Regions from separate parts of the Lysinibacillus sp. NPDC048646 genome, predicted to be linked through region 2. Evidence: riboswitches for the same ligand, from Rfam matches in the RefSeq annotation. Region 2 holds a riboswitch; the other holds the start of a gene.
What was found. A riboswitch is a leader RNA that binds a small molecule or an ion and turns the genes downstream of it on or off. The one in region 2 is predicted to bind FMN.
Positions count from the first base shown of each region.

Region 1 (16,930 bases), on a different contig from region 2:
CGGGGTTCCATATTAAAGACGGCAAAATCATCTCATCTGTCAAACAAATGACAATCGCTGGTAACTTCTTTGATCTTATGAAAGATATTGAGGAAACCAGCTCAGAGCTTTACTTCCTTCCACAAGGCTACGGCTCCTCCTCTCTCCTAGTGAAGGAGCTTTCCGTTACGGTTGAATAACAAAAGAGAAAAAGTGTTAGATTGACTGATGTCGATCTAACACTTTTTTGCTGTAAGCGTTGATGTCCGCTACGGCGGACGCTTTCCGGGGGCGTGGCCTAAGCCTGTAGTCTCAGGCGTCACGCTAATCCCCCAGGAGTCGCCGCCTTCGCTACCATCAACTAGTACTCTCTTCTGAATTTTATTTATTCCAAAAGGAAGAACGTCTAAATTTTTCTTCATTTTTAGATAGCAAAAATTTAATAACGCCTTTGCTCCTCTTTCTTTAAAGTTATGTCCCAGCTTCTTCGCGCAACAGCGAAGCGTAACGTGCAACCACCTCCCCGCGTGATGGTGAACCATCAGCATTGGATTACACATACAGAAAAAGCACACTCACTGATGTGAATGTGCTTTGTATTATTTTGATAAATCGATTTTTTTATTTAATAAATAAATCGTTACACCACCAACCGTCATTGACAATAACTCCCCAATCCCAACGGTAAACCAAGTTGCCCAAAACGGAAGATCATAGAGGATTGTTAATTGACCTGCTACGGTAAACATCGAGAACGCAAAAATCAATGCAGTCACAACCATTTTCAAGATGTCATTTGTGATATTTTTTGTTACTTTCCGGCACAGGATTAACACAAGGAATGTCGCAATCCCACCAATAGGTACATCTAATATCCAAGTGGGTGACATAAAATTCGCCAGTATTACGCCTATTGTCACTGCTAATACATAACGTTTGTTGTACAACGCTAGATAGTTGAACATCTCCGACAAACGTAGTTGTACAGCCCCAAAACTAAAGACTGCCAATAAAACAGTTACAGCCACATACAGGGCCGCGACAAGTGCCGTCTTTGTAAGCTCACTTACAGACGTACGAGATGAGTCTTTTAAAATAGATGTATTCAATTTTATTCTCCTTTGTAAAATAGCCAATGCGCTATTTTAGTCATAACTACGACCAAAGGAAGAGAGCCAATCGCCCTATCTGAAGTGTCGTAGTGCAAGCCAAATTTTGCTTACTTGCGTATTATAGCAAAAGAATTTACGATTGAACAATGTTATTTTGTAAGCCACCCGCCATCAATCGGAATAACGGCACCATGCATATAATCAGCTGCCTGACTCGCCAAATAAAGCGTTAAATTCGCCACCTCGCTTGGTTGGGCCCAGCGACCTGCCGGTGTTTCATTCGCTACCCATTTTGCCATGTCGCCACTCCCCTCAAAGTCTGCCTTGTTCATTGGTGTTTGAATGGCTCCAGGTGCGATGGCATTGGCACGAATTCCATCACGACAATAATCTAAATCTACCTGCTTCGTATAACCAACAATCGCATGTTTGGATGCTGTATACGCCGCACCACCACCGCCAGCAACAAGCCCTGCAATAGACGCCATATTGACGATGACACCTGATTTACGTTTTACCATATGAGGTAATATCGTATTCGTCACAAAATAAGTACCCTTGACATTGGTATTCATGATTTTATCCCATAACGCCTCATCTGTATCGAGCGTTTTTGCAAAGCCATCTAATACACCTGCAGTATTTAATAAAATATCCACATGTTTATATATTGAAACTGCTTGTTCATATGCTTGCTCTACATCGTTCTTATTGCATACACTGCCTAAGCTGTAAGCAAAATGTTTAGGATATCGTTGATGTAGATTGAATAATCCCTGCTCCTCTAAATCAAAACCAAATACATTGGCCCCATTTTCTAAAAATGCAATGGCTTGAGCCTGACCAATACCTGAAGCAGCACCCGTTACAAATACCGTCTTGCCCACATACTCTTCAAACTTCATAACATCTCTCCTTCTCTATAAAGTGAAACTTCAATCAGTGGAGGTTTTCTTCTTCCCCCACAATTAATTGATCGCCCCCTAGTGGATGCGTTCTTCTCCTCCAATTTGAGGTGAACGACGACGCTTGTGGGAACAGAAAGAAGCCATCTCAGTAGTTATTTGAGATGGCTTCTCTTTACGATTAATCTACCATTATCCAATCTTCTGCTAACAAATCGCAGACAGTTGGTGTGAACATTGTGTAGCCCTCACCACGTACATTTATTAAAAAATACGGATTTAAATTCTCGCCATCATGTTCGCTTTGCCCAACAAGCTTCACATACAATTCGGCGCCGCCCCAACCATCACGAATTACTTTCTCGCCCGCTTTTAAACGTGGTAATACCTCTTCAAACGTCATCTTAACTCATCCTTTTTCTCAGTCATTGCAAGATTTCTACACCGAAAAAAGTATACTTGATATTTACCGCGTTTACAACTGCAGTGTGTTAAACTCCCAAAAATCCCTGTCAGGTAGCCCATGGGATCGCTCGGGTGAGGGCAGTTATCGCTCAGGTAGCCTATTGGAGTGCTTGGGTGGGGACATCCTTCGCTCAGGTAGCCCTTTGGAACGCTCGGGTGAGGGCATCCATCGCTCAGGTAGCCCTTTGGAACGCTCGGGTGAGGGTATCCTTCGCTCAGGTAGCCCACGATATCGCTCGGGTGGGGACTGCTATCGCTCAGGTAGCCCTTGGGATCGCTTTGGTGGAGGCATCCTTCGCTAATGTACAAACCGAACTACCAACCTGCAATGCCACTTTCCGCCATCTTTTTTGATACGGTTCATCGTAGCCCCTCTACCATGAATGTAAAAAAGAACCTTCCATCCAAAAATGGATGAAAGGTTCTATATTTTATTAATATGATTAGTTTTTGCTTAAACCTAGCACTTGCGCTGTAGAACTATGAACTTCTTCAAGAAGCGCTGGGTTTTCTACTAATGCTATGCCATAAGAAGGAATCATTTCTTTTAATTTTGGTTCCCACTCTTTTACCTGCTGAGGGAAGCATTTATTAATGACTTCAATCATAACTGGAACGGCAGTAGATGCACCTGGAGACGCACCGAGTAAGGCAGCGATAGAGCCATCAGCAGCACTGACAACCTCCGTACCAAATTGCAGCGTTCCTTTGCCACCAGCTTCCGTATCTTTGATGACTTGTACACGTTGGCCAGCAACGACAATATCCCAATCATCGCTCTTCGCGTTCGGGATAAAGTCACGTAACTCTTCCATACGTTGATCTTTTGATAACATCAATTGTTGGATCAGATATTTTGTTAAGCCCATTTCTTTCACGCCTGCCGCCAATAACGTAGTAATATTATGCGGTTTGACAGATGCAAATAAATCCATATTGGAACCTGTTTTTAAGAACTTCGGTGAGAAGCCAGCGAACGGTCCAAATAGTAATGATTTTTTATTATCGATAAATCTTGTGTCTAAATGCGGCACAGACATTGGTGGCGCACCAACCGCAGCTTTGCCGTATACTTTGGCATGATGCTGCTCAACAATATCCTGATTGTTACATACCATGAATAATCCACTAATCGGGAATCCACCAATATGTTTGCCTTCAGGAATACCTGATTTTTGTAATAACTCTAAGCTTCCGCCACCAGCTCCGAGGAAGACGAATTTTGCCGTATGATATTCCATTCTACAGCCATCGATATCATGCACTTTTAATTCCCATGAGCCGTCTTTCGTACGCTTAATGCTTTCAACACTATGATTGTAGTTGATATCGACATCTTGCGTTTTTAAGTGGTCAAATAACATACGCGTTAAAGCTCCAAAATTGACATCTGTACCTGTGTCAATTTTTGTTGCCGCAATCGCTTCATCCGCTGGGCGATCTTGCATAATAAGCGGAATCCATTCCATTAGTTTTTCTGGGTTATCGGAAAATTCCATCCCTTTAAACAATGGATTATTCGACATCGTTTCAAAACGTTTTTTCAAATACTCGACATTTTTTTCGCCTCTCACCATACTCATATGTGGTAAGGGCATGATGAAGTCTTCTGGATTTTGGATGAGCTTGCGATTGACAAGATATGACCAAAACTGCATAGAAACCTGGAACTGTTCATTCACATTGATGGCCTTGCTAATATCGATAGAGCCGTCTGGTTTTTCAGATGTGTAGTTAAGCTCGCACAATGCTGCATGCCCTGTTCCCGCATTATTCCATTCGTTAGAGCTTTCTTCTCCGGCGTTTGCAAGTTTCTCAAACACTGTAATATTCCAGTCTGGTGCTAATTCTTTGAGCATTGTTCCCAAAGTCGCACTCATAATTCCGGCACCAATTAAGATGACGTCTGATTTAATTTGTTTGCTACTCATTTTTATCTTCCTTATATATTAAGATTTGCAGAAAGGATGTAGGCGCTCCTGTTTGGCAGTCACAATAAGACAAGATGCGACTTAGGAACACAACTTTTCTGTATCAATTATAACCTTATTGCAGTATATCACATTTAATTATAGATTAAAATATCTACTATCTATACGATAGTTGTAAGCTAGTCAGAAGTAGGGGACAAGCGAGAATTCCTTCTACAGGACCTAGCACATTCCTGTATTTCGCAACATTTCGCAAGTTGCCTTCGAGCTAATATTTGTTGTTACTTGTAATATGGTTCAGCGCATATTAAATTATGTATAAAGGACAACACACGAATCTTTTACAAACACTTAACTAAGTTACTTGCATAAACCACCCTTCATTGTTTAATATCGTTTTCAAGTCTTCCATCCATTTTTCATGGTTTTTCGACTTCTGCTACAAGACGAACCATGTCCACCAAAGCCCTGTTATTCACATAAACACCCCCATTTTTTAAAACTTTTATTCGCACCCTATAAATTTTACCATATAACAACCAAAATTATTAGAATATTTTATATTATCAAATATTAAAAAAAGAGGTGAAATTTCACCTCTTTCAAATAAAAGACTTCCTTGATTCATTGCTCGGTCTTGATACAGCTTTCAATAAGGTCACTTCCCAAGAAATAATCGTTGTACTGTCCCTTACATTACATTATTTACTTTAATGGTATATGAGGGATAATACGCCATTATCTTCTCCACAGATTGACAATGCATGTGATATTTCTCTAGGGTTTATAAATCATTTGGACATTCTGAGTCCATCGATTGTAAAAAAATATGATTTGCTCTCCTTTTAGGCATGAACTACAACACAAACAATCAATCCATCTTCTTCTTCATTTGCACTTGCTCAGTTGTCACTTCCAAGCCGTTTTCTAGTAAATAGTTCGTTACGGGATTGCTGGCTAAGAAATTAACAGCGGTGATGCTTACTTTTTCGTTGGTTAAACTTGCCAGGAAATGAGGAATATCTTCTACAGTGCCTTTTTCAAGCAATTCTAGCTGGAAGCATCGTAAACTTTCTAATTGTCCCTCATTGTTCCAAACACTTCTATATAACATATAACCGATTGCTTCATTTTCTTGATTATAAAATACGCTTGCTTCTCCCTGCTTGTTACTATGCCAACTACATTGCCAAGGCACATCTTCTTTATAGAAAGAAAAGTTTGAAAGCTGCTCTGGGCGAATCGTTTCTACCTGCATCTGTATTGGCTCCTGAACATGTGCTTCAAACGCGCCACTTAGAAACAGCAAGTGATTCGTTATTTCATAGCCATACTTTTCGTAGAGGGCAATAGCTTTACTATTTTCATTTATTGCTTCAAGCGTAGCAATTTCAACGTTTTCTCTTGCATAGATTGCCAATGTTTCGTCCATTAAAGCGCGTGAAATGCCCTTCCCTCGATAGTCCGGTGAGACACCTGTTCCACCATTCCATGACGTCTTTCTTCCATTTAAATGTCTAACCCCATTCATGACAATGCCAACTGGCGTATTTCCATCAAAGGCAACAATGGATAACTCTGGAGATAGCTCCTCCCTTACGAGTCGGTTTAAAAACATCTCTTCGCTCATCTCAATTCGCACAAAATATCCTTCAAAGCCTTTATTCCAAGCTATTAAAACTTCTTCCAATGTACATTGTGATACAGTTTTCATTTCCATGAGTATCCCTCTATTCTATGAATGATTTATTTTAACTCGCTGCTCCCTAGATCGGCTAATTCAGCTAATGACAATTGTTTCACAATCTCATAGCCGTTTCCTTGACCTCTAGGCTTGACAATCACAGTTCCTAAGTTTGAGATTTTGCCCAGTCCTACTCCTGTTGGAAAGCTATGGGCAATAATCATTTTGTTCGTTCCTTGAGGTGGTTTTATTTCCAATACTGACCGCAGATCAATTAAAATCTTATGTTGTTCAGAGGTTGAGAGATTGCCACCTAACTTAAAGATGTCATACCAAAAAGGCTCGATTTGAACATTGACATTGGGAAATGCTAACTGCGCCGTTTCGATTGTTCTACAAAAAGGGCTTGCGACAATTGGCGGGCTGATTGGAATTTGTAAATAGCGCAGCATTTGTCCATAATAAATAGCTTCTCTGCGACCAAGCTCAGACAAATTTCTTTGCGTATAACAGTATTGAAAATTAAAATACGGCTGATCGGTCCCCACCGTTGCTTCTCCATGCCTAGCATATAAAATGAATCCGCCCTCTCTCAGTAAATCCAGCAATGACTTTTCCAAGTACAACTTCCCCTCCTCAATATTACCATTCAGACTACTAATACTGTATGAACTTTAATGCCTATACAATGATTTTTTGGCAAAGATAAATTTACTTTCTTGCATGCAACGAAAGGGGCTGTCACAAAAGTCATTCAAACAATCACAATCGTTTCCTATATAGAAAATTCGCTTCGCTTTCCCGCAGGACTCTACGGATATTTTTTTCTTAATGTCAAAAAAATAGCATGCCAGGAAAGTACTCTCCTAGCATACTATTTTTACTTTTTGGGCAGCCCCTTGTTTTAGATTTACTTTAAAGGAATTTTTACAATGGCTGTCGTCTCAAGTTCTTTTGTCGGTTCGATTGAGATGTTCCCATTATATTTTTTCACGATTTCTTTCACAATAAACAAACCTTGACCTCTTATTTTTCCTTGCTCTGGTTTTTTAGTTGAATACCCTTGTTTAAATATTTGTTCACGCTCGATGATAGTCGGTCCTGTATTTGTAATCTTAAATTCATACTGGGAATCATCTGCCATACAACAAATCGTAATGTTACGTTGGCCTTCTGGTAATTCTGATGATGCATCAATCGCATTATCAATTAAATTCGATAATATTTTAATTAAATCTGTCGTTTTTATTTTATTGAATGCATCCTGAGAAACCGTAAAATCCATATAAATATTATGGTTTTGAGCGGCTAGCTTTTTCGTCTGCAATAATATAGAAAGACCTGGGTGATCTATATTTAACTTTAGTGTCTTTATAGCTTGAACTTCTTTAGATAGAGAGGATAGGTATTGTTGTGCCTGATCGGGTTTCCCTAATTGAAGAAAACCATGTAGCACTTGAATATGATTGGTGAAATCATGTCTCAAAGAGGACACAGAGGTGATTAAAGTTTTAATCTCCGTTTGGTAAGTATCCTCTGTTACCTCTACTTCCTTTGTCACTTCTTTTTGATACCATCTCTGTAAAAAATAAAAGGAAGCGATTACCACTAAAATAAATACACCATTAAAGATAAAGTTAAAAAGATTGTCTTCTAAAATTTTACCTTTGATACCATTCAGCGTATTCGCACTAATATCGATACCTAGGTAGGCGATAATCTGTCCAGTCCCATCCTTTACTGGTGCGCCAACTGAAAGATACGAACCGTAATCGGAATCCTTAATGACACCTGTTACATATGTATGACCTTCATAAGCTTGTCTGACTTGTTTTTCTGGTACTGTGCAAACCTCGCCTATGTCAAAACCATTTGTTTGCTCCTCGGGTAATCCAACTACCATTGCCGTTGATACTTCTGGGTTATCAATTTCCAATGTATAAACAAATAAAGCGCCTAGCTGTTCTCTTGCATCATTTAATTTACTTCTTAATTTCCAATAATGTTCGTTCTTTACAGGATCATTCAGAAATTGCTTATACTCATCTATATCAATTGACGATGCAATAGAGGCTGCTGCTTCAAGACTTTGATTTGCGATGGACTCTTCAACTGTCTTTTTCAATTTCACATAAGAGGTAAAGACATTTAAACTTGTAAATAATAATAATAAGACTGTCGATAACACTATAATTAGTTTGATTTTACGTTTTTTCATGCAAACAGGTACTTCCTCATCTATTGATTTAGCTAACTATTTCTAAAAATTGAGCTTTTATTTACGATTAAAATAAAATCTATAAATATTTTCTATACAATAATATTATACTATAATAAATTCCGAATTAACTTGATTGATTAATTAATCATATTTATAAAGACATACCTATATATCCTACTTTAATCTAGTGACAAAATCAATTTGTACTCAAATAGATAATATTTCATGCTCAAGACACAGAAATTCATACCAAAAAAGAGAATAGTATCAAAACCATCATACCATTCTCCCACTACATAAAGTTCAATTATTCTCAATAAACCACAATATATTAGATTTCTTGATAAATTCTACCCATTATCGTTCTCGGAAAAACTAGCCTCCCTTCCATATATTGTAAGTGTAGAGTTTCAGCCACAGAAAAAGCACGAGACCTAACTGGAAGCGTTAGCGACCAATGTGGCTCGTGCCTTGTCCGTGGAAAGTGACGCGGATTTACATGATTAGAAAATATACTGACCTAAAATAACTATAGCTATTTTCCATTCGTTCGAAATGTTTTACAGCACGTGTCCGAGGATTGATTTGCTTCTTCAGATTTGAACTGTAAATCAAAATCCGAAGCAAACTCTGTGTTATGCTTACTGTCTAACTTGTAATCCATATCGATTTCAATTGCTTCAGCCCCACAAATATTTCCTTTAGCATGAAAAAGACAATTTGAAACGGTACAGTTCACTTCTACATTTGGCATAGCTCTCCACCTCTTTCATGAAATAGGTCATGAAAAATACAGAAAAGGCCTTTCCTTACCTCTCCTATATTCCTCATTATGTAGGTTGTCCATTTCAAATTTTTTTACTATCGCAATTGTAAGTTAAATTTGGCCAACCATCTCTTTAAAGAACAAAGTTTAGCTGTAAAGGATTGCAAACGCAATGTGAAAGACCAGGCACTCGCACCTGGTCTAAAATAATAAAAAATGGTTTAACTCTTGCTTGGTGTCCGTGTCTTATCCTGTGGGTTTAAAAATTCAGGACGTTTACTATATCCTTTTGGGGATACACGTATTAAAGATTTTTTGATATCCGCCCAATTTAGGTTTGCTGCAATATTCAAGTATGGTACACCCAAGACACGCATATTTGCCGCATAAAGAATGAGGAAGAACAACGCCATAAAAAAACCAAATAAACCAAAAAAAGCAGAGGCTAGAACAAAAATCAATCGAAAAATACTCATCGCCGTTACAAAGGATTGGTTGACAAGTGTAAAGGCAGCAATACTTGATATCGCAATAACCACAATCATGGCAGGGCTCGTTACTCCAGCTTTAATCGCCGCTTCACCAATTATTAAACCGCCCACAACACTCATTGTTCCACTAATAACAGACGGAAGTCGAAGGTTTGCCTCACGAAATAATTCAAACATAAATAACATCATCAGTATCTCTAATACGGTTGGAAGGGGCAGTCCGTTTCTCGATTGAACAATTGTGGCTAACAGTAACACAGGTAATTGTTCTTGATGAAACGTTGAGAGCGCAAGCCAAAAACCTGGCAACAGTATACTGATTAAAATGCCTACTATTCGTAGCAATCGTTCCAAAGCGCTTGCAATATTTGGATAATCATTATCTTCACCTGATTTAAAAAGTAATAACATATTTGCAGGCGTAATAACGGCATACGATACGCCATCAACAAGAATGATAATCCGTCCTCTGGTCAAAGCTTGCACGGCAAAATCAGGACGGCCCGTATAGTCATGCCTCGGAAGGACTTTATCATTTTTGTCAAGTCGCTCCATCAGCAAATCCCCACTAAACACTATGTCTATATCAACTTGGTTTAGTTGCTTTTTTATGGTTGTCAGCATATTTTTATTTACGACATCCTCAAAATAGAGAACAGCTACTGTTGTTTTGGAACGCTTGCCGATTTCCAACGTCTCCACATTCAATGAATTTGTAGGTATTCGTTTCCGTATTAAGGCAATATTAATAAAAACATCTTCAATAAAATCATCTCTCGGCCCTCTAACAATTAATTCAAGTCTTGTTTCTTCCGGTTTTCGATTTGGTTTTTTTGCAATATTACTTGAGAAAAGAAAGTTTTCTTTTTCAAAATAGAGTAAAACATGTCCCCTATACACAAGTGTAATGGCATCCTCTTTCGTCTTTACTTTTTGAAGATCGGGAATGTGTAAATCATTTTTTATGTTGTCTTCTAGCAATTCCGCTGATATATCTTCGAATAGAGACTGGACTCTTTGAACAATGACACTATTGAGTAGCTGCTGATCGATCATCGCGTCACACGTAATAAAATGTACTTTATGTTCATTAAAGTTATATTGTTCAAACAGTACATCCGCAGAACGTTGAAACAATTCTTTCAAAGTTTTTACAGTTATTACTTGTTCCATTGATGTTCGTCATCTCCTACTTAGCCAGAAGTTAGTGTATTTATGAACAGCACAAGCATTCATACACTTAAAGATATTTTTCCCATGATATTTAATAATATTCAAAAAAAGCGAAACATTCATCGATGGAAATCTCCGACGTATAGGACATACTTCTATAGTTATTTACAATTGGGTTCAGCCAATCATTTTTTTCAAATTCGCCATTTCAATCGCAGACATTGCTGCATCGTAACCCTTGTTACCTGATTTAGTACCGGCTCGTTCGATTGCTTGCTCGATGTTTTCAGTCGTCACAATACCGAAAATAACAGGAACATTTGTAGAAAGTGACACGCTTGCAATGCCTTTTGCAGATTCGTTGCATACATAGTCATAATGGGTTGTAGAGCCACGGATGACTGTCCCTAATCCAATGATTGCGTCATAATTCTTCGTTTCTGCTAGTTGTTTGGCGATAAATGGTACTTCAAATACACCAGGCACCCAAGCAACATCTATCAAATCCTCGCTTACGCCGTGACGTTTTAACCCATCTAATGCACCGTCTAATAATTTACTTGTAATAAATTCATTGAATCGCCCTACTACTACAGCGATTTTTAAGTCTGATCCGATTAACTGTGCTTCAAAAGTTTTGCCCATCATGAATGCTCCTCTTCTATACTGTTATTTTGTTTTCAACACTTGTTTGCTTACGTCGAAAGGCGGCTAATGCCTCAATCGAAATCATTTTCAAATTATGTTGTGCTGCATATTGCACTAAATCATGAAAACGTAGCATTTCGCCACTATCCCCCATGATTTCGCAGATAATACCTGCTGGAATACTGTTGCATAGTCTCGCTAAGTCAATCGTAGCCTCTGTATGTCCTCTGCGTTCTAAGACGCCATTTTCTTTCGCAATAAGGGGGAATACATGCCCCGGTCTACGAAAATCAACAGCTTGCGTTTGTGGTTCTAGCATTTTTTGAATCGTCATTGCCCGTTCATAAGCACTAATACCAGTTGTTGTATGCTTGTAGTCAATACTAACGGTGAATGCTGTTTGATGATTGTCGGTATTGTTTACCACCATTGGGTGCAATGCTAATTTTTGTGCAAGTTGCTGTGAAACTGGCGTACAAATAAGCCCTCTACCGTATGTCGCCATAAAGTTAATGGTTTCAGGTGTACTAAACTCCGCAAGTGCCAGTAGGTCACCTTCATTTTCACGATCCTCATCATCCACCACGACAATCATTTTGCCTTGTTTTAAATCCTCTAAAGCCTCTTCAATTGAATGTAACAATTGATCTCCTCCTAAAATCCATGTTTTGTTAAATAGTCTCGCGTTATAGCGGATGTTGCTTGACCACGCTGTAGCTGATGAAGAATGTATTTGCCAACCAAATCGGTTTCAATATTGACGGATGTACCTACATTTTTCACACCTAAAATCGTTTCCTTGTACGTATGAGGAATGAGTGATACAGTGACACTGTTATTTTCGACATGAAAGATTGTTAAACTGGTACCGTCGATTGTAATTGAACCTTTTGGCATACAATAGCTCGTCAATTCCTCTGAGAGCTCAATATCAATATATACGGCATTTGCCATCGGTCGCTTGCGTAAAATTTTCCCCACACCATCAACATGCCCAGACACAAAATGACCGCCAAAGCGTCCATCTGCAGGCATGGCTCGCTCTAAATTCACCGCATCGCCAACTGCGAGTTGCTGTAAATTGGTAGCTTTCACCGTTTCAGGCATCACGTCCATCGTCAGCTCCTGCTCATTAAAATGCGTCACCGTTAAACAAACACCATTGACCGCGATACTATCACCGAGCTTCACATCACTGACCATCTTGGTAGAAATAACGGTTATTCTCATACTTTGCCTATTGTTATGCAAGGTTTTAATGGCGCCAACATCTTCTATAATCCCTGTAAACATTTTGTCACCCTCTTTCTATCGTTTGTTGATGCTATCCGTCACTTTGGACGTGCTATCCACCACTTTGAACGTTCTATCCAACACTTTGGATGTGCTATCCAACACTTTGAACGTTCTATCCAACACTTTGGATGTGCTATCCAACACTTTGAACGTTCTATCCATCTACTTTTAGGATGCTATCCGTCCCTCCTCAACTGCAAAACGAGCAAACTTTTGCCTCTAGATGGCCATTTGATCCAGCTAAGAAAAAACAAAAAACCCCTTACATGTAAGGGGTTGGGAGATTTCACACTATAAGACGTCATCAAATAAACCTAATCGATATCACAATTTTCAATAGGTTGCCATCTCATTGTTCTTCTCCCATCCAGACTATAACTGTCGGTTTTGGATTTGCACCAAATCAGCTTTCGCTCACGGACTTTGAATTGCTTCATCACCGCCGATTGGGATTTTCACCCGACCCCGAAGAACATTTCACATTATTCAATTTTAGCCAAATAAAAAACTCCCCAACGCAGCCGATGGGAAGTAGGTTCGTAAAAAGCGTACACAAATAGACCTTTTAAACTCAGACGAATTTAAAAAGATATCACTTTTTACCCTTCTCCCATCCAGACTATAACTGTCGGTTTTGGATTTGCACCAAATCAGCTTTCGCTCACGGACTTTGAATTACTTCATCACCGCCGATTGGGATTTTCACCCGACCCCGAAGGATTTTTTATTTAGCTTGCATTAACGATAACACTAATCAACAATATTATCTACTAAAAATCTTTTTTTCATGTAGCCTTAAAAACTCCTATAATATATGACCTTTAACATGTCCATCATGCCTAGAAATTATCATGAAGAATATTGGATAAATGCGAAAAATTTATTTATTGGCTATAAGATTCTTCAGTTTAAAGAAAAGCAAACAGCCAGTCCCCGGTGAAATACCGAGAACTGGCTGTTGTTTTCTTACTTATTGGCTTCATATACTTTCAATAGCTTACCTTTGATCGTCGTTTTCTTCATGTTTTTTAAGACAATCGGACCTTTATTATTTAGTATTTCTACATAAGTAAACGTATCTGTAATAGTAATGATGCCGATATCTTCTGCTGATACACCATCAATTTTGGCAATCGTCCCGACGAAATCTACTGCTCTTAGCTTCTTTTTCTTCCCACCATTAAAATATAACTTCATGATTTGCTCGTTCAGCTTTTCACTTTTCGCCTTTTTCAATGCTGGTTCAAGATCCATTTTCGCTTCAAAAGCTACTTTCTTTTTCGAAGCCTCTTCTTCAGTTGGCGCTTCTTTGTTAGGAATTTTAAAACCAATATAGTCTTCAATTTCACTTAAAAAACGATCTTCAAATGGTGTTACAAGTGTAATTGCTTTCCCTTGTAGCCCTGCTCGTCCCGTTCTTCCAGTACGATGGACGTAACTTTCTTTCTCTAACGGCAAATCATAGTTGATGACATGCGTGATATTATCAATATCAATACCGCGAGCAGCTACATCTGTGGCAACCAAATAGCGGAAATCGCCTCTTTTAAAATCATTCATTACTTCAAGTCTTGCATCCTGTACCATACTACCATGAATTTTATCACAGCTATAGCCGAAATTGATTAACTGTTCACATAACGTATCGACTCTATCCTTTGTGCGGCAAAAAATGATGCAGCTATCTGGATTTTCAACAATCGTTACATTACGCAGCACAGATAGTTTTTGTTCTTCTTCCACTACGTAAAGTGAATGGTCGATTTTATCGGTAGTTAATCCTGTAGCCTTTATCTCTACATCAGTCGGTGTTTTCATATACTTAAGCGCTAAGTCTTTAACCTTTTCAGGTAACGTAGCTGAAAATAACATCGTCACACGATTTTGAGGTACTTGTTTAATGATGGATTCGACTTGTTCGATGAAGCCCATGTTTAGCATTTCGTCCGCCTCATCAATGACAAGATAACGAATTTTGTCTAAGACCAGTGTTCCTCTTTCAATATGATCTAGCATACGCCCTGGCGTACCAACAACCACATGTGTTTTTTGCTTTAGTTCTGTTTTTTGAATAGCTATCGGCTGTTTTCCATAAACTGCTGTTGCCTTAATGCGTTTAAATCTCCCGATATTCGTAAAATCCTCTTTTACTTGAACAGCAAGTTCCCTCGTCGGTGTTAACACTAACGCTTGTGGTTTGTTTTCTAGCCAATCAATGGCTTCACAAATCGGTATGCCATACGATGCCGTTTTCCCACTACCTGTTTGCGATTTTACAACAAGATCCATTTTTTCTAATGCGAACGGAATAACCTTGCTTTGAACTTCTGTTGGTTGTGTATATTCTAGGCGATCCAGCGCCATTATTATGTCATTACTTAATGTATAATCCTTAAATCCATTTTTACTCATTACGAAGCCTCTTTTATTTTCAATTTGCAAATATCTAGTTCCTAACTCATTATGAGTAAAATTACATCATAAAAATACTCAATCTATAAAAAAGAATTCATCATCATACAATGGGCGTGATTTCCGTGCCGGCTGAGCACTTTCCGGGTGCGTCTGATGAGCCGCTTCACTCGCAAGCTCGCTCCAATCAACAAGTGTACTACTATTAATGGAGCAAAAAGCAACTACCATTTTACTAGATGAAAATAATTGTTTGATATTTTACTCATTATGAGTTCTTAACACAGACTCTTATTATACATAGCAAAGAGAATAATAACTACTCTCGAAGTTGAGGCAATTTTCTAATTTACTATATAGATACATGTAAATGCTTTTCTCGTAAACAATTATCAAGCATAATAAGTGAGTAAAGCTATCAAAAAAAGAAAACAATGGACTCAAGACAAAAGCATGACTACATTTCCCCCCAATGAGTAACATACTAAGATATGACGACGATACGACTGAATCCTAAAGGAGTACAACTACTAATGAAACATATTATTTTTGATTTTGATGGCACGTTAGCCGATTCTACGAAGGTTTTTATGTCTGCGTGGAATAATTTAGCTGATAAATATCATTATAAAAAGATAAAGCTCGAAGAATTAGAATCTCTGAAAAAATTGTCCATCATGGAGCGTAGTAAATTATTTAACTTTCCCATGTATAAAATGCCCATCTTTATCCCTCAATTTTATCGGTTATACCGCCAATCCATAAAGGATGTCCACCTTATTGACGGCATGAAGGACTTATTAAAAGAGCTCAAAAAGAAGGGTTACACAATCACCATCATCTCTTCTAACGATAAAGAAAATATTTTAGAATTTTTAAAATTGAACAAAATAGACACTGTCACAAATGTGATTTGCTCTAGTCGTATTTTTGGCAAAGATAAAATTATTCATAAATACTTAAAAGATCAGCATTTAAAGCCTTCAGAAGTGATATATGTTGGCGACGAGCAACGAGACATTGTTGCCTGTAAGAAGGTTGGCATCCCAATTATTTGGGTTAGCTGGGGATATGATGCTATTGAAGTGGTTCGAGCCGAAAAACCCGACTACAAAGTGTACGCCCCAGCCGAAATTTTGGAAATCATTTAATAAGCAGATTCCAGCCGTAGGTAATCTTCATCCTCTACTGTTGGAATCTTTTTTTATGGTGTCTTTTTCAAAATCTCTTCATATCTCTCCGATGTCCTTACTTCCACTGTCAGAAAGTCTTTACCATAGACCGCCTTTATTAAAAATGGAACATCGCTTGTATTTTGAAATCTGAAGTCTAATCCACCATATGACACAGTGGCATCTCTTCCTTTTGGTACATACCCTATATCTAATGAATGATGATGTCGCTCTACAAATTTTATTGGCATTTGATCTACCGCATTAAAAAGCGTCGAGGATGTTTGGCAAATCCCTCCTCCAATGCCCATCACTACTTTTTTATTGATGATTTCAGGTGCAGGTTGATAGCCATTTGCCTCGTCTCTCGGACCTACTACCGTATTAAAAGAGAAATGATCCCCACTGCCGACGATGACATTATTAATAGCCTGTGCTGAAAGCTCAATGTTTTTGTTTCTCCCTACGTCTGAAGTATTGAAGTACGTTGTATAGGAGGCGACAACAACATCTTCTAAATAAGGAATATCCTCAAAATAATAACCACTTTCTGATACATATAACGGCATTTCCACATCTCCACCGGTTGCTGATGCCGCCATCACTTTTTCCACCAATTCATTTTCTTTCAAAAGCACCTGTGGGTTTCCTTTAATAATTTGACCATTTTCATCA
Region 1 covers NZ_JBNNLZ010000007.1:49,170-66,099, forward strand. The annotation lists gene ACQKII_RS10105 (TldD/PmbA family protein) at 1-179, shown strand, start outside; gene ACQKII_RS10110 (QueT transporter family protein) at 579-1,088, opposite strand; gene ACQKII_RS10115 (3-oxoacyl-ACP reductase) at 1,241-1,996, opposite strand; gene ACQKII_RS10120 (DUF2829 domain-containing protein) at 2,178-2,399, opposite strand; gene ACQKII_RS10125 (hypothetical protein) at 2,485-2,763, shown strand; gene ACQKII_RS10130 (malate:quinone oxidoreductase) at 2,905-4,392, opposite strand; gene ACQKII_RS10135 (GNAT family N-acetyltransferase) at 5,264-6,112, opposite strand; gene ACQKII_RS10140 (histidine phosphatase family protein) at 6,139-6,696, opposite strand; gene ACQKII_RS10145 (sensor histidine kinase) at 6,987-8,294, opposite strand; gene ACQKII_RS10150 (DUF1540 domain-containing protein) at 8,833-9,051, opposite strand; gene ACQKII_RS10155 (spore germination protein) at 9,285-10,727, opposite strand; gene ribH (6,7-dimethyl-8-ribityllumazine synthase) at 10,905-11,372, opposite strand; gene ribB (3,4-dihydroxy-2-butanone-4-phosphate synthase) at 11,389-12,018, opposite strand; gene ribE (riboflavin synthase) at 12,030-12,668, opposite strand; FMN riboswitch at 13,023-13,148, opposite strand; FMN riboswitch at 13,270-13,395, opposite strand; gene ACQKII_RS10175 (DEAD/DEAH box helicase) at 13,638-15,083, opposite strand; gene ACQKII_RS10180 (HAD-IA family hydrolase) at 15,617-16,234, shown strand; gene ACQKII_RS10185 (VanW family protein) at 16,288-16,930, opposite strand, start outside.
Region 1: another riboswitch for FMN. It lies ahead of ribE (riboflavin synthase); the one in region 2 lies ahead of ACQKII_RS16640 (ECF transporter S component).

Region 2 (16,930 bases):
AAACAGTAATAAAAACATCGCTAAAAATACTTCACCGAATGGCATTTGACTAAAGGCTGTTGGCAACACCATAAATAACAATCCAGGTCCCGCTGCTGGCTCTAAATCAAAAGCAAAAACAACCGGGAAAATCGCAAGTCCGGCAAAAAACGACACAAGCACAGTTAGCATAACAACTGATCCCGCCGAATTCGGTAGGCTCACATCCTTTTTCAAATATGAGCTATACGTCACAAGACATGAAAACCCAACGGCCAAACCAAAGAACGATTGCCCTAAAGCCTCTAGTAACGCCTTCCCTGTAATATGTGTGAAGTCCGGCCACAAGAAGAATTTAACACCCTCCATCGCCCCATCTAACGTTAACGCACGCACTACAAGTACTACAAACATAAAAAATAATAATGGCATCATCCACTTATTAGCTTTTTCAATCCCATTTTGCACACCAAGTGAAATAACCACTACATTTGCCAACGTAAACAACCCTAAACCAAGCAGTGTAATCCAAGGCGTCCCTATAATGTCACTAAATAGATTACTAGGATTCACCGCAGGATCTATGACCGCTCCCGTCACACCAAGGCCACTATAGATAAAAATCCAGCCCCCTACTACACTGTAAAAAGTTAATAGCAGAAAACAACCAAGCACACCCATACGGCCAATCCATGCCCAGCCTTGCTTCGTTGGCACAACTTTTTTATACGCAGTTACAGCCTCTGACTGTGTACCACGCCCTAAAATATATTCCGATAATAACATCGGTAAACCAATCAATAATGTAAATAACACAAATATCAGGAAAAATGCACCACCGCCACTTTGACCTGTGACATACGGCAGTTTCCAAATTGCGCCTAGTCCAATTGCCGCTCCTGCCGATGCTAAAATAAACCCTAATTTACTGGACCACTGTCCGTTCTTTTGACTCATCTCTTCAAACTCCTCAACATTCTAAACTCACACTCATTGTACATGAAATTAAGTATTACGACTAGACAATCTAAAGTTGACCAGCATATTATCCATTGTTTTATGCCGTTTCCCGTGTTTTCGAGCATTCTATCCGTCACTCTAGGCTTTCTATCCGTCACTTCGAGCTTTCTATCCACCACTCGGAGCTTTCTATCCGCCACTCTTAGCTTTCTATCCGTCACTCTTAGCTTTCTATCCGTCACTCTTAGCTTTCTATCCGTCACTCTTAGTTTTCTATCCGTCACTCTAGGCTTCCTATCCGTCACTCTAGGCTTCCTATCCGTCACTCTAGGCTTCCTATCCGTCACTCTAGGCTTCCTATCCGTCACTCTAGGCTTTCTATCCGCCACTCTTAGCATTCTATCCGCCACTCTAGGCTTCCTATCCGCCACTCTTAGCTTTCTATCCGTCGCGTCGCTACCCTAATTCCCATAAAAAAACCTCGAGTATCTACATACTCGAGGTTCGATCTATTTATTATTTTGTTAAATACATTTGACGTTGACGTTCAATCCATTTACGCATTGTAGTGAATAGTAATGCCATAATGGCCGTTAATAAAATACCTTTTACAAGGTTAAATGGTAAAATTCCTACTACAATCATTGTATATAAAGAATCTCCAACGACTGGCTCCATGCCTAAGAAGTAAGTGTACATTGGTAAAAATAGCGCATAGTTTAGAAGGCTCATACCTACTGCCATCACGATCGTTCCAGCAACTAAACCTCCGACAAGCCCTGCAACTGTTTTAAAACGATTAAAGATAAATGTTACTGGTAAAATAAATAAAATTCCTGTTGCAAAGTTTGCCATATGACCAACCGGTACGCCTGTTGGTGTGCCTGAGAAAATCCAATCTAGTACATTTTTAAATAATTCTACTAAAATGCCTGCTACAGGTCCCATTGTGATTGCTGCAATAAGTGCAGGCATATCACTAAAATCCACCTCTAGAAACGTTGGAAATGGCGGAATCGGGAAATTAAAAAGCATTAGTAAAAACGAAATACTACTTAGCATGCCAATCGTAATAAACGATTGAAGTTTGACATTTTTCTTCATTGTAAGCTCTCTCCTCTTTGCTGATTCGATCTCGCAAGAAGAAAGGCAACGATGCAATCAATTCCTGTTCACGAAAAAACCCCTATGCACGAATAGCATAAGGGAGAATAGGCAAGGTTAAAAAACGCCATTATTAGCCATTTTTTAGCGTCCACTGTACAAAATCCACAATGAAAAAACGCTCGTGCATAGCTAAAATTCGTAACATCAAATGACGATCGTACCTCCATCTTCTCCCATCCAGACTATAACTGTCGGCCTTGGAATCACACCAAGTCAGCCATGCAAAAAAAGATTTGCACAGGTCGCGGGCTGAAGAATCTTGTAGTAAATCAATCGAGCGAATGTAGTTTTATGCTACAATAGCGATTTACGATTCTATTACCGCCGGTCGGGATTTTCACCCTGCCCCGAAGATGAATCAATATTATTTTATCTTACAACTTAACTATAATGAATTATTAAGAAAAAGTAAATACTTCTGCTTTAAAAAATCCGATTAAGTTTGTATGTATTAAGACAGCTTATTGTCAATATGTTCACCTCTTATGTTCATCCACTAATTCCAGCATTTTTTTGTCCATATAAAAAAGGGATTCAGAATAATCACATTCCGAATCCCTTTTGAAATTTTATCAGAAATATACGTTACAAATAGCCCCTATTAACGAGAGTAGTACGCTACAAGCATCTATTTTTTACCATTTTTGAATCTTGCAGCTTCTTCAAATTCATGGCAGCAAAAGTAAACGTCGCCTGCATGGACAATTTTTTAATCCCTCGTAAGGTTATCCAACGCATACCCTTGTTTTCTTTCGCATCAACAACTACACGTTCAATCGTTTCTTTTCGACGTACATAGATTTTTTTCATGTCACTTTGAATTTATAGACGTACACTAGTTGTTTGACACGCAGGCGGCGAGTGTAGCTGACGGCATTCGCCTTTCGCTACAGCGCAAAGCTTTCTGCGAGAATAGCATGAGCTTGAAGGCCACGCAGGCGCGTAAGCTACGAGGAAACTAAAGCCATGCCTGCAAAAAGCGTCCGACCTAGCGGAAATCAACGGGTTCATGTAGATACTTCTATTTTAAAAAGTCGTTATGGCATATATTGCTTATTCGCCCCTACAGGCATTGGTAAGTACTTTGTTAAATCAAAGCCCTCCCAACTATCTTGTACAACATTATCTAAGCGCAATATTTTATCGAAACTTGCAGCAGTTAGCATCATTGCTTCAATTAACTGCGTAGTACGCACTGCATCCATAGTCGTTAAATCAAGTGGTGCATCAAAAGTTACCACGACACCATCCGTTTCTTCCTTCACTGTGTAAGTCACATTTTCAGGTATGGCTGGAACATAGACGTCATCGTTTTTATGACGCATCGCCGTGAGTGCCTCTGTTACAGTTGGATACGTTTTACGAAAATCTGGCGATAAATATTCCGTGCCATTTTCTTCTGTATATAAATAATAATTAAAATGATCTTTTGGTTTCAATGCCAATGGCTCACTTGGCTCACCCGCTTGCGAAAACTCATAAGCTGTGCCATCTGCATTTTCAAAGGCAATTTCCTTATAATCAGAATCTGAGAACGTATCCTTTAACGACCCTAGATACTTACTTACTGAGGCAGAGGCTATATCATATTCATTTTTTTTAGGTAGTACATGCACAAGTTTTTCGCCTTTTTCTTCCAACTCACCCTTGTATGGATGATAGTTTGTAAAGCCCATTGCTTCCTCATCTATTTGTGGGGCGTATTTTTCATACATTTGCAAAGATGTAGGCTTTTCCTTGCCAAAATCAGCGACAACGCGCTCATTTGGAATAATATACGTCATAGGGACACTCTCCGCCGCTATCCCTCCAGCTAAACCAATGCGGAATACTACGGCATCTGTTAAATCTTCTTCGTACACAGATGTTCGGAGCGACATCATCCGAGTATGTTCCGCAACTATACTGGAATCCATTACATTGTCACTACTTTCAATATCCTTTGTAGCTCTGTTGTCTGGTATCGCAGAAAATGTAGCGCTATCAGGGGTTGCCTGATTTTTAGGCGATTCATTATTGTGAACAAACACAGATCCCGCTATTAAAGTCAGGACAAAAACAGCAGCAACACTCATAAATAGAGGCATTTTTCTATTTTTACGTTTTTTTATTGGTAAATCATTTCTCTCTGTTTGTGTAGAATCATGCTGTTGATTAGGCTCTATCGTTGTAATTTGGGTATCAATCGGTTCTTGCACGGCATCTTGAAGATGGATATTATCCTGCAAGCGTGCATCTGCCAGCAAACGTTTCAACACTTCGTCTTTCGAACGGTGGTCAGAAAGCTTAGGGGCATTGTTCAATACATTTTCAAGTTGGTCATCGTCAAACTGTTTATGAGTCATTGCCGTTTCGCCTCCTGTTCACTAACCGTTTGTAACTGTTGTCTTAAAAACTTAATGGCACGATGCTGAGTCGTTTTTACCTTCGCTTCTGTCCAATTTAATATTTGTGCTGTTTCAGCTATCGATAAGTCTTGGAAGTAGCGCATAATAATGACCATTTTTTGGTCGCCCGAACAGTTTTCAAGCGCTGACTCTACTTGCAAAAATTCATCACTGCTCTGTAGCATATCTTCAGGTGATGGTGTGGTTGAATGTAGTTGTTCCGTTTCCCAGTCAAAAAAATCAAGTGAATGTTTTTTGCGTACTGCCTGTTTTCTAAAATGGTCAATTGCCACGTTTTTTGCAATAGCAAATAACCACGTTTTCTCACTGCTATTCCCAGCAAAGTGGTCATATGAGCGCAGCACACGAACGTACACTTCATGCGCTAAATCCTCAGCAAGTGTACGGTTTTTCACTAAATAAATAAGAAACTGGAACACGTCTTGATGGTATACATCGTATAGTCGATGGAACACGGAGTCATTCAAAGCACTCCACCCCCGTTCTTATAGTATTTGTCGTCTAACTTTCATAGAAGTTACACTTAATCTATCTCTACATGACAATTTTGCAGCCTCCCAGCAATTGCACATTAACATATTTAGTGCTGTTGCTTGGCGCATAAGTCTAGGTGCTATTATTTTGTTTGCCATTCGACAAAATAAAGTTAATCGAATGGTAAATAAAACGTGAAAGTCGTACCTTCTTTTAAAACACTATCGACCATAATATTTCCTGAATGTGCCTTGACGATATTTCTCGCAATAGCGAGCCCAAGACCTGTGCCACCTTTTGAACGCGTACGTGCCTTATCTGCCTTATAGAAGCGTTCAAAGACATACGGTAGATCGTCCTGTGGAATACCATGTCCTGTATCCTGTACAGAAATCTTGGCAAAGGTTGGCTCCTTCTCTACTTTCACTGTTACTGATCCCTCATCCGTATGACGAAGTGCATTATCAACCAAGTTTGTTAACACTTGCTCAATACGATCCTCATCTATGCTAATAATCGCATCGTCATTAAATTCACTATCGAAAATTAGTTGAACTTGCTTTTCCTTTGCGACTTGTGCAAATTTTTGTGTGATACGCTCGAATGTTGAGTTAATCGGTAACTCATCTTTGTAGAGCGCCATATGTCCAGACTCCATACGCGCAAGGTCCAATAAGTCCGTAACTAGGCGTCCCATCCGCTTTGATTCATCGTAAATAATTTTTGTAATTTCATTGCGTTCTTCTTGATCTTGAATGAAATCATCCATTAAGGCTTCAGAGTAGCCCTGGAGCATCGCAATCGGCGTACGTAACTCATGCGACACATTGGCTATAAAATCAGATCGGAGCTTTTCTAGACGATGCTGCTCTGTCATATCACGTATAACAGCGACTGCTCCACGTATCAATTCTCCACTATAGAGCGGACTAATCGTAAACGTGTAATAATTCCCATCCATTTCAATTTCCTCTTCGAGCTTATCTTCAAACATCAGTACATGATCGAGCATATGATACAATTCTGGCGGAATGGGCTTTGTACTTTGTGAACCCTTATTGACAAACCATTTTTGCATTAAACGTTCAGCAGGTGGATTGCTTAGTAATATTGTACGGTCACGATTAAACGTAATAACGGCATCCGTCATCGAAGTCAGGATATTCGACAACTGTTCATTTTCTTGATTGATAACTTCTAAATTGTGTTTCAGTTGGCGACCCATTTGGTTAAAAGCAACTGCGAGCTGACCAATTTCATCATTTTGTGTGGTTGGCATTTTCGCTTCGAAGTTTCCTTTGGAGATTTCAAATGCCAATTCTCGCATTTTACGCAAGGGCGAGGTAATACGTGAAGATAAGAAAAATGCAAAGAATGTCGTTAACACGAAAGCTATAAATGCCGCTAAAAAGACAATTTTCGTTGTCTCTTTCGACGTTTTATGTAGTGCATCTGGACTTTGATAAATAAAGACTGCACCGTGTACAGCATTTTCCACATTTAAAGGAAAGGCGAGTACGACATAAGACTCCATTTTATCTTTGTCTGTTGAGGACGGCATCATCATTTCTTTAATGACAGGTTCATCTGATTGAAAAATTTCATGGAAAGTTTTGTTGGCCAATATCGTATCTTGAATTTCTTTTTTATTGACGCCTTCTTGCATCGCAAATGATACTTCGACATGGCTGATTGCAATAAGTGCATTCGTACTATCTGGTAAAATATCTGTTAATAATTCCGAAGTCGTTTCTGCCGTTTCAGTGTCATCAACAATACTTGCGACCGTTGCAGCCGTTTGACGTAGCGAGATCTCTGCCTGCTGCATATGATAGTTTTGAAGAAATTCGAGCATTAAAACCGTGAAAACAAATAATACAAATGAAACGAGAAGCAATATGGTTACCCATAGCTTCCCGACAACACTATTCCATATTCTATTCATTGACAACCTCAAATTTGTAGCCAACGCCCCAAACAGTGACAATCATTTTTGCAGCGTTTTCTGATACACGATTGAGCTTTTCACGTAAACGCTTTACATGTGTATCGACTGTACGTAGGTCCCCAAAGAAATCATAATGCCAAACTTCTTTTAGTAATTGTTCACGGTCAAACACTTTGTCTGGCGATTTTGCTAGGAAATACAGTAGTTCATATTCTTTCGGTGTTAAATTTACTTCGATGCCCTCTGCCGTTACACGGTGAGCATCATGATCGATCATTAAGTGTTGGAATACAACTAAATCTTTTGAAGAAGATGCGCTCGTCGTAGGTGAAAATGCTTGTGATCTGCGTAAAATAGCCTTTACACGTAGGACAACCTCACGAGGACTAAATGGTTTTACAATATAATCATCTGCACCAAGCTCGAACCCTTGTACGCGATTCGCTTCCTCGCCCTTCGCAGTTAATAAAATAATTGGTGTTGCAGCACGCTCACGGATTTCAGCACACACTTCAAGCCCATCTTTTTCAGGCATCATAATATCAAGTAAAATACAGTGATACTCTTTTTCTAAAGATTTCTCGATCGCTTCTTCACCATTCTCTGCTTCGTCAACTAAGTATCCTTCACGCTCTAAATACATTTTTAATAAGCGGCGAATACGATCCTCGTCGTCTACTACTAATACTGAAATATTTTCTGACACTTGCACGATCCCTCTCTTCCAATCTTTCTCTATCCTCTATTGTACATGGTACTTTACGTCTTGAAAAGAAAAGAAAGCCCTTTCGCTGCGGCAAAAGGGCTTTTCGTTTCACATTTACGCGTAAGAGTGTAAACCTGCAAGAATTAAGTTAACAGCAATTAGGTTAAATAGAATAATACCGAAACCAATTAATGCCAACCAGGCAGATCTTTCACCTTCCCAGCCTTTTGATAGACGAAGGTGTAGGAATGCTGCATAGAATAACCATGTAATAAGCGCCCACACTTCTTTCGGGTCCCAACCCCAGAAACGACTCCACGCAATTTGTGCCCAAATCATCGCAAAGATTAATGCGCCTAACGTAAATACAGGGAAACCAATTAACACCGAGCGGTAACCGATTTCATCTAGTAATTGTAAGTTTACACGTTTAACGAGCGGTTGGAATATAGCGCTAATTCGACGTCGTGCAATTAAGCGAATGAGTAAGTATAGAATAGTACCTACTAACAATGACCATACAACTGTTGTTAATTTTTTCGCATTGATGATTCCAGGCATTTCTACTAACGGTGACAGTCCATGTTCTTCCACGGCCTTATATTCATTCATTCCGAAAATCGGCGGCATATTGTAGATAATTTGACGATCCTTACCTTCTTTATCAACATATGTATACGTCGACTCGTAATCCATTGCACTAAATGTCGACGTAACAACCACAAAGCCAACAACCACGATAATGCCATACATGACTGCTTCAAGCCAGAAGCGTTGCTTTGAAGATTTTTTCACATCGACCACTTTTAATAAATAAATAAGACCTGCAACAGCACTAATTGCTAATATCGATTGTCCTAAAGCTGCTGTAATCACGTGAATTGTTAGCCAGTAACTTTGCAATGACGGTACTAATGGGCTTACTTCATTCGGGAACATCGATGCATAAGCAATGATTAACAATGCCACAGGCAATGCCACCAAGCCAAGAGCCGTCATACGATAAATAAAGTAAATTAAAATGAATGCTGCTACGATGAACATCCCGAAAGCAGTCGTAAATTCAAACATATTACTTACAGGAGCATGTCCTGTATGAATCCAACGCGTTATAAAATAGCTAAGCTGTGAAAGGAATCCAATTATTGTTACGACAATCGCGAGCTTGCCCCATATATGCGTGTTATTGCCTGTAGCATTCGATTGTTTAATCGCACCACCGAACAGTAATGTTGCCACAAGATAGGCTATAAATGCAACAAATAATAGGTTTCCACTTAAGTCAATCAAACTCATAAGGTGTTGTCACCTTCCTTTTCTTTAATCCCATCATCCGTGGACTCTTCGCCTTCCTCTAACTTCTCTAACTGATCTATATAGTGCGGTAGACCAGCAAAGGCAGTTACGGCATCTAAATCTTTTTTCATACTAAACATATTTTTGTTTACATGTGCAGCCATTACGACTCCACCATCTGGTTCCACTTGTAACCATAGACGACGGTGATTCCAATAGGAACCAATCGCTACACCAATCATGAAAATAACTCCACCCACAAATAAAATAGGAATTGTGCGGTCTTTACGAACGGTGAAGCCAGACATATCACGTGTTTCCACACCTTCAAATTTCATTTTGTATTGGTTGTCACCAAGCGGTTCGATTGTATTTTTAATGGCAACAAAGCTTGTTTCACCCTCTGGTGTTTCAGGTGTCGTCATTTTAAATAAAAATGCCGGATTATTCGGAACCGATGTTGCTGTTTGCGGTACACCATCTTCAAAGCCAGAGAAGTCTGGTGTGTAGAGAAGTAGTGTTACAGATGCACCATTTCCTAAATCGTACTCTTTTTCTGGATTGGTTAAATCAATTTCTACTTTACCCAGTGATTGCTCAGTTGCTTTATTCACTAATTGAAAATTCATTTGCTTCAATTCGTTTAGACGATAATCCATTTGATAGACAGCAAAGCCTTCTTCTTTTAATGGATGATTGACACGAATCGAATAATCTTTTACTTTTTCAAGATTTTCTGTATCACCAGCAATAGCATTTTCATGTTGTTTGTATAACGTAATATCTGTTTGGAAGTTTTTCGCAACTACGTTAACGCCCTGCTTAAGCTGTTCCCCTTGTGGTGTATTATCATGTGTTTCTAAAATAAAATCACGGCTTTCAATAAAATAACCGTCCATGCCAGTAACTGCACGTGTTTCGCCTTCACGAACCCATATCGACTCATCGACATAGAAACCAGGGACTAAACGTAGCATAACCCCACCTAAAAAGAGAATTAGGCCAACATGGTTTATGTACGGACCGTAACGAGAGAAACGACCTTTTTCTGCAAGTAGCGCACTGCCATCTCGACGAACATTATATTTCATCTCCGTCATTTTCTTTTCAACTTTATCAAGCGTCTCTTCAGGACTAGCTGTTACTTGTCCCGCTGCCACAATACGCTGGCGCTTCATGAAACTTTCATGGCGTTTGACACGTTGGTTTTTTAATGACTTATAAAGTGGTAAACCACGGTCTAGACTTGCAATAATAATAGATACGCCCAGCATCCCAACTAAAATTTGGAACCACCAAGAGCTATATAAATCTGATAGTCCTAATGCATAATAGACTTTTCCGAATGTACCATATACGTCCTCGTAATAAGCCTCTTTGTTAACATCTGAAGCATTAACGTAAAACTCTTGCGGTAGTAATGTCCCGATTGAAGCAGCAATCAATGTGATAATAATTAACGATATCCCCACTTTAACACTTGAGAAGAAATTCCAAATCTTATCAACAATCGATTTGTTGTAAGTTTTAGAACGAATCGCGGTACCATCGTATCGCATGTCGACAACTTTATTTTGTTTTTCTTCTTCGGTTAATGGACGACCACATTTCTCACAGAGCTTCGTGCCGTACGGGTTACTATGACCACAAGCACAAGTGATATTTTCCATCGTCATTTACTCCTTATTCTGGCTTTACTAATTCCATGTAAGAAGCGATATTCGCCTCCGTCATTTCACCTGTAATAATTTTTGCTACCTTGCCATCTGGGTCAATCAAAACGGTAGCTGGTAAATTTCCGACGTTATAAGCAGTCATAACGCTCTTCGTTTTGTCAATAACTACTGGAAATGATAATTCATACTTATCAACAAAGTTCTGCACCTCGAAATCTGTTTGTGCTATGTTCACAGCTAATGTTTGTACACCCTGATCTTTATAGCTTTGGTATTGGTTGTCCATTGCAGGCATTTCCTTTTCACAAGGCTTACACCAAGTTCCCCAGAAGTTCAAAAATACCCCCTGTCCTCTATAATCAGACAGTTTATGTTTCTCACCGTTCAAATCTACTAACGTGAAGTCAGGTGCTTCAGAGCCCACTGCTACTAACTCTACTTTCTCCTTTGTTGCCGTTCCATATACTGTGTAACCAATCGCTAGCGCTAAAATTACTAAAATAATTGTCCGTGTTACGAGACGTTTCTTCTTTTTCTCCAAGTTAATAAACCTCCCTCTTAATTACCCCTCGGAGTAATTCTTGGTGACGCTTTTGCTTTTGTACTTAAAAAACATGCGTCCAGATCCTAAATCCGTACCTGCCACGTTGCTGTCGGCACTGAAAGAAATTACTGCTGCCACGAATCTTTTCAAAAAGATGTGACATCTGCGAGGCTTTAATTTTATATCCAGCAGTACCGCTGGACGAAATTAAATAAGGTGTACTATTCTCACCTATTATAGCAAAATGATACAAATTTGCTTAGCTATTAATTATGAATGATTTATGAACGTTTTCACCACAAAGAAAGTGAAAAACACACTATACGTATAGCGGTATGTTCACTTTCTTCATCAAATGTTCATTTAGCCGATTTGTCCAGTTTCAGCTAACACGCGCAGTTGCTTCACTTCATGCTTGGACAATTCACGGTATTCTCCTGGTGTTAGGCCATAAAGATCTAAAAAGGCAAAGCGCTCACGTTTCAGCTTGACAACAGGTGTGCCGATTGCCTCGAACATGCGACGTACTTGTCGATTACGCCCTTCATGAATGGTAATTTCACAAATTGCTTTACCTGCTTGCTCGTCAAAAGAGGTCATACTCACTTTAGCCGGTGCTGTTTTGCCATCCTCTAACTTAATACCACGCTGTAGCTTTTTTAAGCCTTCAACTGTTGGCACACCTTTGACACGTGCAATATACGTTTTGTCAATTTTAAACTTAGGATGTGTCAGCATATAGGAAAATTCGCCATCATTTGTTAATAGCAATAACCCTGATGTATCATAATCAAGACGTCCTACTGGGAAGATACGTTGCGGCAAATGCTTAAATAAATCTGTGACAGTTTTGCGTCCTTTATCATCTGTCACAGCAGAAATCGTACCACGTGGTTTATAAAGTAAATAATATACTTTATCCTCTTTTTCAAGTTTTACGCCTTCAACCTCAATTGTATCTGAGTTAGACACCTTTGTGCCGAGCTCACGTACCACAACACCATTGACCTTTACTTTACCTTCTACTATCAATTGCTCCGCTTTACGCCTAGACGCAACACCTGCATAAGCAATAACTTTTTGTAATCTTTCCATTGTTTCACCTCTAGTTTAAATTCACCTTGGCATCCGCCAAAAACCTTAACTTTAATTCATGTAAAGAATAAGGCTATTTTTCCCGTTAATCTGTGAAAATTATGTCATACTTTTGTTCATTATTAAAGGAAAACTAATTTTACACAAGTAATACGATTATTCTAAATAGTTTTTTATTTGCTGGTAACCCTAGGATTTGTACTCAATCTTTAGCAGAATTCACCCCACCGTTCTTCATTTATTGCTAACTATACGCTATTTAACAGCTAGCAAATCGCTGTTTTTTATTATGTCATATATCGCAAAAATGAATGACTTTAGTGAAGTATATGTTCAGGGTCATTCAATGCATAAAAAAGCCGCCATTTCGGCAGCTTGTCAAAATTATTCATTTTCACTAAATTTATTTTCAATAGTAAGTCCATACTTACCCAATTCACTACTAATCGATTGTTTAGCTTTCCTTAATTTGCTTGTAAAAGGTTGTTCAATTGTAGAACCATCGTGTAATGTGAAAATCAGTTTATCTGGTACAGTTACACCATTTTTTTTCACATTTATTTGCTCAACCCTCGCAATAGCTTCCCAGCTTGTAACATCCACTTGTAAACTAAAAAAATGATTCATATGCATGCCTTTTGTATCAATGAATTGATAGTTATTAATAGATAAAAATAAACAGGCTCCAGCCAGAACTAAAGATGCGCCCATTATTCCACGTTTAACATACTTCCCTTTTTTTGTTTGAGGGGTCACTAATAGATTTGCTAGTATTAACAGAGCCATCGCTACTAAAACTACTATCAAAATAATATATGCTTTAAAAAAAGGCTCAAAAAGAAAATACTCTTGCGGGCGATAAAAAAGCTCTTGAATTGGATACAACAAAATAAAAGGCGCAATAAAGCTTGAAAGAAATAAAATAATCATCAATCCGATTTGATATTGCTTACTGTTTGTAAGTGCCTTATTAGCTATACTATTTCACCCCCCCTGTTAATATCTTAAAAATTTAGAAAACAATTCCCTTAAATCACACTCATCTATTTTACCAATTTTTATATTATTTGTTAATTAAACAAAAAATCAGCGCATCGCTTTTAACGATCCGCCGATTCTACAATTACAGGTGTTGCATAGATGCGCTCTTCACCGATAAAAATTGAAAGTACAGCTTCCTTCCGTTTTCTAGAAACCTGTAGTACTTGCCTTACTGCCGCTTTTTCCTCTTTGTTTAACTGCAAACGAATCGGTTGCTCTAAACGAATGGCAAGTTTATCGTTCACATTATATTTACCCTTCTTTACAACCGTCTCAATGTTGTAATTCTGCCACACTGAATTGGCTAAACCTCGGTGTACATTCCAGTCATCCGAAGCATTTAATGTCACAACAATACAAGTTTGCCCGTCCTTTTGAAAGGCGGTTGCGAGTGTGCGACCAGCAACCTTTGTAAAGCCGGTCTTTCCTGCAAAGGCCGTACCTGTTGCAGATTTCAATGAACTGACAGGCTGCTCTGTCTCATCATCTATTTCACTTACAACCCCTGAACCTTCTCGTAATAAACGATGTTTATTTTCCCACAGCATGCCATTTACTGTATTTGCTCGATATAAGACCGTTGATGCAATCTTTTCAAAGGTTTTATTTTGAAGGGCCACTCGTAGCATTTCAGCCGTATCCCTTGCAGATGATAAATGCTGATCATGATGTAAACCAGACGGGTTCATGAAAACTGTATTCGTGAGACCTGCAATAACAGCCCTTTCATTCATCAAACGAACAAAGCCTTCAACAGATCCCCCCGCGTGCTCGGCTAATGCGGTTGCCGCATCATTTCCTGAACGTAGCATTAAACCATATAACAGTGTTTCTACCGTAACTGTTTCACCTGCCTGCAAGTAAATGGATGAACCCTCAGCCATCGCAGCGTTCGGTGATATGACCACTTCATCTTGAAGGTCACTATTTTCAATAGCGACAAGAGCCGTCCAAATTTTCGTTAAGCTCGCAATAGGCAGTCGTGCATCATAATTTACACCTTTTAACACACGACCAGTATCACCATCCAAGACGACATGTCCGCTACCACCTCTTGCTAAGCCGTTTTCCGGAAATATCAAGAATCCCACTAACAACATCAACACCATAAAACGTACTAACCGAAGCAACGAGCCACTCCTTATTAAATGATTTGAAAGTATTGGTTCTTATTACTGTTTAGACCAAAGCATGATTCACCTGAGGTCGTAAAAAATTTTCGGATGAAAGTCGAAAAATCCATGCTCACTTCGCGCGTTCAACACAATAGGGTCATCTCCTCTAAAGGAACATTTTTTGTGGTCAACACTTGTCAGGATAACTGCTCTCTTTACTATTTTTCTTATGTTACTTTGCAACACTAAATGTTTCTTGGAATTTCGTCATAAATAAATCGGTTTCTTGCTCTGTTTCACCTTGTTCCTCCTCAGGTAGCGGAGGCATTTCTTCAATACTATTTAAACCAAAGTAATTTAAGAACTCTTTTGTTGTGCCATATAAAATTGCACGCCCTGTTCCTTCTGACCGGCCAACCTCTTTGACAAGCCCTCTAGAAGCGAGTGTTTGCAGTGGTCTTTCACATTTTACGCCCCGTAAATCCTCAATGGCCACACGTGTAATCGGTTGCTTATATGCCACAATAGCCAATACTTCCAGTGAAGCTTGGGACAATGATTGCGCGGTTGGATTCTCTACTAATCTTTGAATTGTATCCGCTAGCTCATGCTTTGTCGTTAGCTGATATACCCCTGCAATTTCTTTTATCGTAATACCTCTAGTTAAATCTTCGTCATATGCTGTACGCAATGAATCCATTGTTTGTGCGACAAGTTCTTCCGCCTCACTTAATAATAGCGCTAATTGTTTAATGGTTAAGCCATCATCTCCAACGACAAATAATAAAGCCTCTATTCTACTTTGTAGCATCATTGTTTTCGTCATCATCCCATTCCTCCTTCTGTAATGTGACCGTTAGTTCTTCAAAATTACCGTCCTGCTGCACAATAACTACTTGGCGTTTCATCAATTCAAGCAGAGATAAGAACGTCAAAATTAGCGTTGGCTTATCCTCATAGGAGAAAAGCTCGAAAAATGACGCACGTCCACCTGTCGCACGTAATGAATGAACAACAGAACGCATTTGATCTCTCACTGAACGCTCTTGCCTAGCAACTGTCGTCTTCAGTGGCTTTTTTAATTTCTTCCTCCGCATCAGCTTTTGAAAAGCCCCAAGCATATCATAAATATTGACGTTCAAATCAAATAACGCCATTTGCTCATCTGAAGCTAATCCAGATAAGTCTGCTGGTGGTCGCGTAAACACCTGTGCCCGATCTGACTCAAGCTCTTGTAAGTTGCTTGCCGCCTCTTTATATTTCTTATACTCTATTAATCGCTGTACCAGTTCCTCACGAGGGTCAGGTCCGTCAACTTCTAATTCGGCATCCTCTAGCTCTCCTTCATGAATCGGTAACAACATACGGCTTTTAATGGCCAAAAGCGTCGCGGCCATCACTAAGTACTCACTCGCCTCATTTAATTCCAGTACCTGCATAGCATGTATATGGTCGATATATTGTTGTGTAATTTCAGCCATTGGAATATCATAGATATCAATTTCCAATCTGTGAATTAAATGCAATAATAAATCAAGAGGCCCCGAAAAGGCTTCTAATTTTACTTCATAAGACATTGTTTACCACCCTGACATTCTTTCAATTACGCCTCCATATAGTTGTCGTCGCTTCCTGTGAAAAAACAACTACGACAGCAGTTGGAAGCTTCAATTTTATGCAATATGAGCCTAAAAACCAACTGCATAAAGTTAAGTTCACGTTTTAGTATAGTGGAAAGGAGTTCAAAATGCATCCACAGCATCATACTTTATTTATCGACTACTGTGCTTATTTCAATGGTAATGGAGATTATTTCGAATGCCACGAAGTATTAGAGGAGTATTGGAAAGACATTGCTCCAGGTGATAAAAATCATCCACTTGTTGGTTATGTACAGCTCGCAACAGGTCTTTATCATTGGCGACGTGGCAATTCTACTGGCGCAGTCCGAATCTTGCAAAAAGCACTGTATAATTTTCAGTACAATGTGCGTCATGTCTTTTTTTCTGAAATTGACTACGAAAAGCTTCTCACACTACTAAAGGATTCAATCACTACTATTCAAATGGGCAAGTCCTTTCAAGCTTTTCAACTACCGATCACACCAACATTGCATGAGCTAACTACTGCACGCATACAACTTTTACCATTAAATAGTCACGACTATCTTCTTCATAAACATATGCTTCGTGATCGCTCACATATTCTTGCTGAGCGCCAAGAAAGTAAACAAAGAAAAAGCAGACGTTAACACTCGTCTGCTTTTTCATCATTACATTGTATACATTTCCGAACAAATTCACGTGTTTCATCAGTTGCGCGCACATTTTCGTATTGACCAAGTTCTGCCACTTCTTGTAGCATTTCCTTCGCTACGCCTTCTCCTCTGTAAGAAGGGATTACGGAAACATGCTGAATCGTTGCTGAATCATTATCTGTTACAATACCAACGATACCAACATACTCATCATTCTTTTTCCATAAATATAACACCCAATTATCATTATTTTCATAAGATTGG
Region 2 covers NZ_JBNNLZ010000016.1:74,409-91,338, reverse strand. The annotation lists gene ACQKII_RS16650 (sodium-dependent transporter) at 1-936, opposite strand, end outside; gene ACQKII_RS16645 (hypothetical protein) at 933-1,349, opposite strand; gene ACQKII_RS16640 (ECF transporter S component) at 1,456-2,043, opposite strand; FMN riboswitch at 2,268-2,465, opposite strand; partial or broken gene ACQKII_RS16635 (transposase) at 2,725-2,913, opposite strand; gene ACQKII_RS16630 (RNA polymerase subunit sigma) at 3,144-4,451, opposite strand; gene sigX (RNA polymerase sigma factor SigX) at 4,448-4,981, opposite strand; gene ACQKII_RS16620 (ATP-binding protein) at 5,161-6,933, opposite strand; gene ACQKII_RS16615 (response regulator transcription factor) at 6,926-7,642, opposite strand; gene ccsB (c-type cytochrome biogenesis protein CcsB) at 7,757-8,938, opposite strand; gene resB (cytochrome c biogenesis protein ResB) at 8,935-10,608, opposite strand; gene resA (thiol-disulfide oxidoreductase ResA) at 10,622-11,155, opposite strand; gene ACQKII_RS16595 (pseudouridine synthase) at 11,522-12,253, opposite strand; gene ACQKII_RS16590 (hypothetical protein) at 12,638-13,183, opposite strand; gene ACQKII_RS16585 (D-alanyl-D-alanine carboxypeptidase family protein) at 13,354-14,394, opposite strand; gene scpB (SMC-Scp complex subunit ScpB) at 14,642-15,235, opposite strand; gene ACQKII_RS16575 (segregation/condensation protein A) at 15,207-15,986, opposite strand; gene ACQKII_RS16570 (DUF309 domain-containing protein) at 16,157-16,660, shown strand; gene ACQKII_RS16565 (GNAT family N-acetyltransferase) at 16,657-16,930, opposite strand, start outside.